3 regions of the Eubacterium sp. CAG:161 genome follow, and region 2 is predicted to be linked to each of the others. Evidence: predicted binding sites of a transcription regulator. Region 2 holds the regulator's gene; each other region holds the start of a gene.
The links. Region 2 encodes HrcA, which represses chaperone genes, less so after heat shock. Its sites were predicted from a motif close to TGTTAGCACTCNNNNNNNNNGAGTGCTAACA; they were not measured.

Region 1 (3,288 bases), on a different contig from region 2:
AGCTTTGGCAATAGGTGGAATAAGGAAAAAACTTATAATGGCAAGTAAAATACCAAATATAATTGTTACATAAACTAAAAGCGAGAAATACTCATTGGCTTTCTTTTTATTACCTTCTCCCAGAGTTTTAGCCACAATGGCACTTCCTCCTGTTCCAATCATAAATCCAAGGGCTGATATTGCCATGATAAATGGAAGGATAAGATTTATGGCGGCAAGGGCAGTCTTTCCCACATAATTAGATACAAATAAGCCGTCAACCACACTGTAAATAGACGTAAATATCATCATAATAATAGGTGGAATAACAAATCTAAGCAGTTTTGAATATGTGAAATGTTCTGATAATTGAGTACTCATTTTAATCTCTATTCCGCCTCCTCGTGGTTCTTAATTTTGTTAAATGCTTCTCTAAGGGCTGTTATATGTTTGCTTTGCAAAATAAGCATTTGACGTCGCTCATCTTCCGTAAGACTTGAAATGGCTTCATTTTCTAAAGTAATAATAGGGTAAATCGTCTCCTTAATATAATCCCTTCCGGCATCAGTAAGGTTTATGTGCATGTTTCGTCCTTTACCGTTGCTTAAATAAATGTATCCTAATTTTTCCAGTGAACGAATAGAAGAATGAATTGTCTGTTTGGGAATAAATGTACTCTTACTTATATCGCGTTGAAGACAACCGTCTCCTAACTCGCAGATTGAATATAGTATGTCTAGTGAACTGTTGGATATTCCAAGTTTTAGGGCGGCATCGTGATAGATGTTATTAAATTCCTTAAATAATTTATTTGATTCCAAAAGAGCGGGGCTCATTTCAGGTTTTTTAATATTTTTTGTATTCATAAATTATAAATCACTCCTACAAGTCTGATTTCGTACTTAACAGCATAGTACGAAATCGGACTTGTGTCAAGTACAAGATATAAGCAAATTTTGTTGCCACAAAAATTTGAGTAGGGCAAAATAATATTAGTAAAAATCTGAAGTAGAATTGGTAAAGAAGTGGATGAATAATTTGCAAAAAGAATAAGAGAAAAATAAACGTCCTCGCAAGTTCACTTGCAGGACGTTATTTTACCATTTTGCATGGTTGTTAGCGTTCACAAAATTTTCACAAAAAAATTAGCACTCACCTCTTGACAGTGCTAACAAAAAGAGCTATAACATAGTCAGAACAAAGGAAGAGACATAAGAAGTCAAGAATATGAGTTCAAGATTCCTGGTCGCAGAGCCTTAAGTTCAAGTCAACAACACCTCGGATTTCTCCGATAGTGTCGAAATAAAATTTTTTAATTATATTTTGAAAGGAGACATGACTTATGATGATGCCTAGTATTTTTGGAGAAAACTTATTTGATGATTTTATGAATGATTTTGCATTCCCTGCATTTGAGGATGTAGATAAGGAATTGTATGGTAAACATGCAAAGAACTTAATGAAGACAGATGTTAAGGATACAGAAAATGGATATGAAGTGGATATAGATCTTCCGGGATTTAAGAAAGATGAAATCAAAGTTAAATTAGAAGACGGAGTCTTAACAATTAGTGCAGCTAAGGGATTAGACAAAGACGAAAAGGATAAGAAGGGCAGCTACTTAAGACGTGAACGTTATGCAGGCAGCATGAGCAGAAGCTTTTATGTAGGTGACCACGTTACAGTAGAGGATATACATCCTAAATATGAAAATGGTATTTTATCATTTAGCGTTCCAAAAGCGGAAAATAAACCAATTGAGGAAAAGAACAAATACATTGCAATTGAAGGATAATCCATTCCATAAAATAAAAGGGAGTGTCAAAGGTTTAAAAGCCTTTGGCACTTCCTTTTTTACGTCATAAATTAAGGCAAATAACAGGGTTAGAATGAGTTTACAATAAGAAAAATTTCGGCTAAAATTGAATATAGTTTAAAATTAAGAAATAGAAGGCGATTGATATGATACTGTGGTTATTATTGCTAATCTTTTTATTAGTTGCATCTATAGCAGGAGTGGTATATTTAACAAGTAGAATCAGAAAATATGGATTTATAGAAAAAATTTTCAAGGGAAGCTTTATATAATTGGACGACAGGATCGTTCTGAAGAGGTGGAAAAGGAAAACGGAAGAAAAGATATGACACAGTTAGTTCAGGGATTAGATGACAGAGTTTATGGTTATGAAAAAAGGGAAAATACCAATTTTGTTGTCACATCGGGAATTTCCGATTGGGCAATAAAATTTAAGACAGGATGTAAATCAGAGTACGTCATAATTAACATTTAGGGAAAATAGAAGGAGAATCAGATATGAGAAGAAAAGACAGAGAAATAACAGATTTTGATGAAATGATGGAAATAGTAAAAAAATGTGATACATGCAGGCTGGCATTAAATGATGGAGAGTATCCGTATATTGTGCCACTTAATTTTGGACATGAGGTAAAGGATGGGAAACTGACTCTTTATTTCCACTGTGCAAATGAAGGAAAGAAACTGGATTTAATTAGAAAAAACAATAAGGTAACATTTGAAATGGATTGTGACCATAATTTCATACTTTATGAAGAGAGAATGAGCTGTACCATGGGATATGAAAGTGTTATAGGCCATGGTACAATTGAATTCGTGGCTGAAGAAGATAAGTTTGAAGCATTGAAAATACTTATGAGACATTATCATGCAGAGGATTTTGTTTTTAACACAAAGCCGATACCTGTAACAACCGTTTTCAAGTTAGAGGTTGAGGACATGACAGGAAAAAGAAGAAACAACATCCACTAAAATAGGGATAATATAAGCGAGGAACTAAATTGAATATTTTATCATTAGAAAACATAACACATTCATATACTGAAAGAAAATTATTTGACAACACAAGCTTTTATCTTCATGAAGGGGAAAAAGTAGGAGTTATTGGAATAAATGGAACAGGTAAGTCTACCTTACTGAAAATTATGGCAGGATTGGAAGTGCCGGATGAGGGAGAGGTAATAAAGGCATCAAATATGATGATTCACTATCTGCCACAAAATCCTAAGTTTAATGACGGGGATACAGTGTTAGAAAGTGTTCAAAACATGATACATCATCATGCCAATGAAAACGAATTGGTAAAGGCTAAGTCTATGATGACAAGACTGGGCATAACGGATTTTGAACAAAAAACAGGGGAATTATCAGGGGGACAGAGAAAAAGGCTGGCGTTGGTTTCAGTGCTTATTACCCCATGTGATATATTAATATTGGACGAGCCTACCAACCATTTAGACAGTGAAATGGCACAATGGTTGGAAAATCAGTTA
Region 2 (3,288 bases):
CATATAATCCATAACCTTCTTATCAAAGTCATCACCACCAAGCTTATTATCACCGTTTGTTGCTAAAACTTCGATAACGCCATCACCGATTTCGATAACAGATACATCAAATGTTCCACCACCTAAATCGTATACCATAATCTTTTGTTCTTTTTCATTATCAAGACCATAAGCCAAAGCTGCTGCTGTAGGCTCCAAAGCTGCTGCTGTAGGCTCGTTGATAATTCTCTTAACATCAAGACCTGCAATCTTACCTGCATCCTTTGTAGCCTGTCTCTGAGCATCATTGAAATATGCCGGAACAGTTATAACTGCTTCTGTAACTTTTTCACCAAGATAGCTTTCTGCATCAGCTTTCAACTTCTGAAGAATCATAGCTGAAATAGCCTGTGGTGTATAAGACTTGTCGTTAATAGTAACTTTATAATCTGTACCCATATGTCTCTTAATTGATGATACTGTACCTTCTGCATTAGTTACTGCCTGACGTTTAGCCTGCTCACCAACTAATCTTTCACCATCTTTTTTAAAAGCAACTACTGAAGGAGTTGTTCTTGCTCCATCTGCATTTGTTATAACTGTAGGTTCTCCACCTTCCATAACAGCTACACATGAGTTTGTTGTTCCTAAATCAATACCAATAATCTTTCCCATTTTATTTTCCTCCTAAAATAACATAAAACTTTAGTTAATTTGCAACTTTTACCATACTGTGTCTAATAACAGTATCTCTATATTTATAGCCTTTCTGCAGTTCCTGAGAAACAATGTTTTCACCAAGTTCATCGTTTTCCTCATGCATTACTGCATTGTGAAGGTCAGAGTCAAATTCCTTTCCTTCGGCTTCAATAGCTGTAACTCCCATTTCATCAAGAGTTGAAAGTAATTGTTTATAAATAAGATTCATTCCCTGTCCTACAGGTGACTCTAAATCTTCTTCACTAAGTGCTGCAACTCCTCTTTCAAAGTTGTCTACTATAGGAAGTATCTTCTCTATAATAGATTTGGCACCTGTTTCAAACATTGCTGCCTTTTCCTTTTCGCTTCGGCTTCTGAAGTTTTGGAACTCTGCAAATAATCTCTGGTACTTATCATTAAGTTCCTCTATCTGCTGGTCTTTTTTGTCCTTCTTCTTTAAGCCACGCTTTTTTTTCTTATCAGGATTTTCATTCTTGTCTGATGCATCCTGCTTTTCCTCTGCCACATCCTGTGCTTTTGCATCCTGTGACTTTTCTTCTTTTTTAGATTCTTCCTTTACTTCCTCTGTAGTTTCTTCATTTGCCACATCTTTTTCAAGGTTCTCATCTAAATCTTTATTTTCCTTTTGCATCGGATAATCATCCTTTCTTAAAACTTTATACTAATTATCATCTTTAAAAGTCTCACTTAACTGTTCTTTAACAGTTCTTAAAGTTTCAACAACCTTTTCGTAGTCCATTCGCTTCGGTCCTATAATACCGATAGTTCCTTTAAATCCATCTTCAAGCTCGTATGTTGCCGTGACAACGCTACAATCCTTCATGGACTTAACCGGGCTCTCACTACCTATATATACCTGAATGCCTGTTTCCTCATCACTTTCATTAATAAGTTCCGTCAGCTGTGACTTTTCTTCTAATGTTGTAAGTAACTGGCTGGCTCTTTCCTTATCACTAAGCTCAGGATATTTAAAAATATTAGTGGCACCTGATGTGTAAATCTTCATCTGTGCCTCTGTAGCAATAGCTTCCGTAATGGTCTTTAACACTTCATTAACCAATCCCTCAAACTCTCCTGCCTGAGATGTTAATGTGGAAATAACTCCTAAGTTGATTTCTTCTAATGACAAACCTGCCAAAACAGTGTTAAGTGCCACATTCAGTCTCACTATCATTTCCTGACTAATCTGCTGTGTAATCTTTATAATTCTGTTAACTACGTGATTCTTGTCAGAAACAACAGTGCATAACAACTGATTTTCATCAATTACTGATAATTGAACAAACTTGATTTTATTCTCCTGAGACTTCGGTGCGGATACCATGGTGGCATAATTAGTATTATTTGCTAATACCTTTGCCATATTTTGAAGTAATGTCTCAACCTTATCAACCTTCTCAATTAACAAATCTTCTTTTTCAGTTACCTTCTTTTCTCTTTCATCTAACTCAGACATCTTATCCTTTAAGATATTGTCCACATAAAATCTGTAACCTTTATCTGTAGGAATACGTCCTGCCGATGTATGGGGCTGGATAATGTATCCCATCTCTTCTAAGTCAGACATTTCATTTCTAATGGTAGCTGAACTTAAATTCAAATCAGTGTTCTTGGAAATGGTTCTGGAACCTACCGGCTCGCCTGTTTCTAAGTAGCTTCTGATGATAGCATCTAAAATCTTTTCTTTTCTATCACTAAGTTCCATAAGCATCTCCTTTCTTTGATTTATTAGCACTCATTAGTTTCGAGTGCTAATATTTCATCTGACACTAAAATATCACTATCAAAGTACTTTGTCAACAATTTTATTAAAAAAGATTTGTTAATAAATTGTAAACATTTTTAACGCCACTATTTTAAGTTTTTCTTCTATTATAATAATGCACATTACCAATATATCTTAAAACTATAAAATTAATTTATATTTTTATATTGATTGTAGTGGAATCATGTGTTATTCTACTACCTATTGCAATTAATTATTGTGATTATTTTATACAGTTATTTATTGCTGTTTTTATTTAAATTATTTAATGAGATGAGGTTATTTTAATGGTTGCGGAAGGAAAACAGACTTTTAGAACAAAATATTTTGGCGACAAAGCTTTTTACAAAATGATTATGGCTATTGCACTGCCTATTGTTATTCAAAATCTTCTTACTAACTTTGTTGCTATGCTTGATAATGTAATGGTAGGAAAAATCGGAACAGACCAGATGACCGGTGTTGCCATTATTAACCAGTTATTTTTTGTGTTTAATCTGGCAGTTTTTGGTGGAATGTCCGGAGCGGGAATTTTTTCTGCCCAATATTTCGGTCAGAATAATCATAATGGTGCCAGAAATGTATTTAGAATGAAATTAATTATAGGAATATTTATTATTGCCATAAGCATGTGTGTTTTAATTATTCTCCACGAACCTTTAATTAATATGTTCCTGCATGAAGGTGGGGCTTCCGGAAATATCCATGCTACATTTAAATATGCCAGGGATTATCTATACATCATGCTTTTTAGTATTATTCCTTTTGTAGTGGCAAATTGCTATAGCACAACCCTTAAGGAAGCCGGTCAAACCATGGTTCCT
Region 3 (3,288 bases), on a different contig from region 2:
TGGGCAATAGTGAAAAGTGGAGCCTCTAATGCCTTAAGAATAATAGAAGCACCTGTCTTCTCATCACCTTCTAATGTATTAACTAACTCAGCAACCTTCTTTGATGCGTGAATGTATGCTGAACCACCACCTGCTATAATACCTTCTTCTACGGCAGCTCTTGTAGCATTTAATGCATCTTCCATTCTAAGTTTGTTTTCCTGCATTTCAGGTTCTGTAGCAGCACCAACTCTGATAACTGCAACACCACCTGCTAGCTTAGCAAGTCTTTCCTGCAGTTTCTCTTTATCAAATTCTGATGTGGTTTCTTCTATCTGGGTTTTAATCTGGGCAACTCTTGCTGCAATTTCATCTGAATTACCAAGGCCATCAACGATTATGGTATTTTCTTTTGCAACCTTAACAGATTTTGCTCTACCTAAATCTTCAATCTTTGTATCTGCAAGAGATAAACCTAATTCTTCTGAAATAACCTGACCACCGGTAAGAATTGCTATATCCTTAAGCATTTCTTTTCTTCTGTCACCATATCCAGGTGCCTTAACTGCAACTACGTTAAATGTTCCACGAAGCTTATTTACAATAAGTGTTGTAAGGGCTTCACCTTCAACATCTTCTGCAATAATAAGAAGTTTAGCTCCTGACTGAACAATCTGCTCTAAGACAGGAAGGATTTCCTGAATGTTAGAGATTTTCTTATCTGTAATAAGGATATATGGATCATCCAGTGTAGCTTCCATCTTATCCATATCTGTAGCCATATATGCTGAAATATATCCTCTGTCAAACTGCATACCTTCAACAAGGTCTAATTCAGTTTTCATTGTTTTTGACTCTTCTATTGTAATAACGCCATCGTTAGAAACCTTTTCCATGGCATCTGCTACCATGTTACCAACTTCCTCATCACCGGCAGAAATAGCTGCAACCTTTGCAATCTGTTCCTTTCCTGTTACAACACTGCTCATATCAGCAATAGCATCAACTGCTACATCTGTTGCTTTCTTCATTCCTTTTCTTAAAATAATAGGATTAGCACCGGCAGCTAAGTTCTTCATTCCGGCATTAATCATTGCCTGAGCTAAAACTGTAGCTGTTGTTGTACCGTCACCTGCTACATCGTTTGTTTTAGTAGCAACTTCCTTTACAAGCTGTGCTCCCATGTTTTCAAATGAATCGTCAAGTTCTATTTCCTTTGCAATTGTTACGCCATCATTTGTAATAAGTGGTGCGCCAAAAGATTTATCAAGAACAACGTTTCTTCCTTTTGGTCCTAATGTAACCTTTACTGTATTTGCTAACTGGTTTACACCTGCTTCAAGAGCAGTTCTGGCTTCAGCGCCATATTTTATTTCCTTTGCCATATTAATTACCTCCAAAATTATTCAACGATTGCAAGAATATCTGACTGTTTTACAATTATATATTCTTCATCATCTAATTTAACTTCATTGCCTGCATACTTTGAAAAGATAACCATATCTCCAGGCTTAACATTCATAACAACTTCTTTACCGTCTACAACTCCACCGGGACCTACAGCAATAACTTCTGCCTGCTGTGGCTTCTCCTGAGATGTACTTGTCAATATAATTCCTGATTTTGTTTTTTCTTCCGGAGTAGACTGCTTTAAAACTACTCTATCTGCTAATGGTATTAATTTCATTTTTTAACCTCCATAATAACATTTCTTGTTAGCACTCCACATATATGAGTGCTAATCAACTAACAATAATAGTAACACTTTTTTTGATTAATGCAATACCTAATGTTATATTTTTACAATTTATTAACAAAATAAATATTCTATTCATTTTTGTTTTTTCCAACTTTATTATCTCTTCCAAAACAAAACAGATATTGTTGTGCGTAGCCACCATATTCTCCATATAATTCCTTAGCACATTTTCCTATTATCTCCTTTGAGGTATCTTTTCCGTTAAAATATAAAGTCTCCATAATTCTTTTTATCCACACATCAATAGGAAATGCCTGCCTGTATCCCAACGAAAAAAGCATTACGCAGTTAGCAACTTTTTCACCAACTCCCTTTATTTCCATTAGTTTCTTTCTGGCATCTTCCTCCTTTAACATTCTAATTTCTTTTTCGTTTATGATGCCTGTAGAAAGCTTCTTAACTGCGTCTGACAAATAAGGTGCCCTAAAACCTGTTTTCATTTCCCTGAAATCTGCCTCGGTAATATTGCTTAACTGTTTCATATTAGGAAAGGAATAGTATTTTTCTCCATTTACCTCCCCTAAATAGTCACCAAAATTCTCACTGATTGTTTTCACAATATGTTTTATATGGGGAATCTGCTTATTTTGGGAAATTATAAAGGATATTAATGTTTCCACAAACTCCTGATTAAGAATCCTTACGCCGTTTTTTTCTTTTATCGCAGGCTCTAAGGTTTCATCACTTTTCAGAAGAAACTCCTTAATTTTTTCATAATCTCTGTTTAAATCAAAGTATGGTATCCATATATTTTCAACTTCCTTAATTGTTTTATTAAGAAAAACAAGGTTGTTATCCTTTTCCATTATATGTAAAAGCCTGCCATAGGCTACTACAACATAATCCTGTTCATCCTGTTTATAAAATCTGAAGCATTGTCCACATTCTAAGGTCTGCTGTAAATCAAAATCACTAATTTCCTTTATTATTATATTATTTTTATCCTTCAGTATTCTCATATTACATCCTTTATATTAATTCAAATTTTTTTAATGCCTCATATATTCCACCCTTATCAAAGTCAGAAGTATGATACTTTGTAGCTTCCTTTATGGCATCATCACTATTTCCCATGGCACAGCCATACTTAACATATTTTAGCATGTCAATGTCATTTAAACTGTCACCGAAAGCATATGTGTTTTCCCATGGAATGTTTAATGCTTTAATTAATTTTTCAATTCCCACAGCTTTATTATATCCCTTTGGAACTAACTCCAATAAACTATGCTGATGAGATATAATGGTGTAATCATTTTCAAATTCCTTTATCATTCCCTCAGGATTACTGTGATTAGTAAATAATGCACTTACCTTAGATACATTTATTTCACTTTCATCTGTACTTAATATAAAATCCCCCATACTTTCTCTGTAAACATTATATACATGCTTTGTGGTTTCAGTTAAATCACTGATATCCCTTCCAATATAAATGTTGTCTCTTCCTTCAGCCACCGGAACAAAGCCATTTCTTACAAAGCCATCTATTACTCTTCTTGCCTCATTATTATTAATGGTATTGCAATATAGCTCCTTACCACCAATTT

Region 1: a site for HrcA is predicted at 1,123-1,153, ahead of Q5O30_RS04775 (Hsp20/alpha crystallin family protein). Genes of this name have one in related genera too.
Region 3: a site for HrcA is predicted at 1,693-1,723, ahead of groES (co-chaperone GroES). Genes of this name have one in related genera too.

The regions. Positions count from the first base shown of each region.
Region 1 covers NZ_HF991860.1:26,815-30,102, forward strand. The annotation lists gene Q5O30_RS04765 (MATE family efflux transporter) at 1-360, opposite strand, end outside; gene Q5O30_RS04770 (MarR family winged helix-turn-helix transcriptional regulator) at 369-845, opposite strand; gene Q5O30_RS04775 (Hsp20/alpha crystallin family protein) at 1,322-1,774, shown strand; gene Q5O30_RS04780 (hypothetical protein) at 2,094-2,270, shown strand; gene Q5O30_RS04785 (pyridoxamine 5'-phosphate oxidase family protein) at 2,294-2,767, shown strand; gene Q5O30_RS04790 (ABC-F family ATP-binding cassette domain-containing protein) at 2,797-3,288, shown strand, end outside.
Region 2 covers NZ_HF991872.1:258,261-261,548, forward strand. The annotation lists gene dnaK (molecular chaperone DnaK) at 1-654, opposite strand, end outside; gene grpE (nucleotide exchange factor GrpE) at 689-1,330, opposite strand; gene hrcA (heat-inducible transcriptional repressor HrcA) at 1,361-2,404, opposite strand; gene Q5O30_RS09020 (MATE family efflux transporter) at 2,752-3,288, shown strand, end outside.
Region 3 covers NZ_HF991871.1:27,703-30,990, reverse strand. The annotation lists gene groL (chaperonin GroEL) at 1-1,364, opposite strand, end outside; gene groES (co-chaperone GroES) at 1,382-1,666, opposite strand; gene Q5O30_RS06700 (DNA-3-methyladenine glycosylase) at 1,807-2,697, opposite strand; gene Q5O30_RS06695 (Cof-type HAD-IIB family hydrolase) at 2,708-3,288, opposite strand, start outside.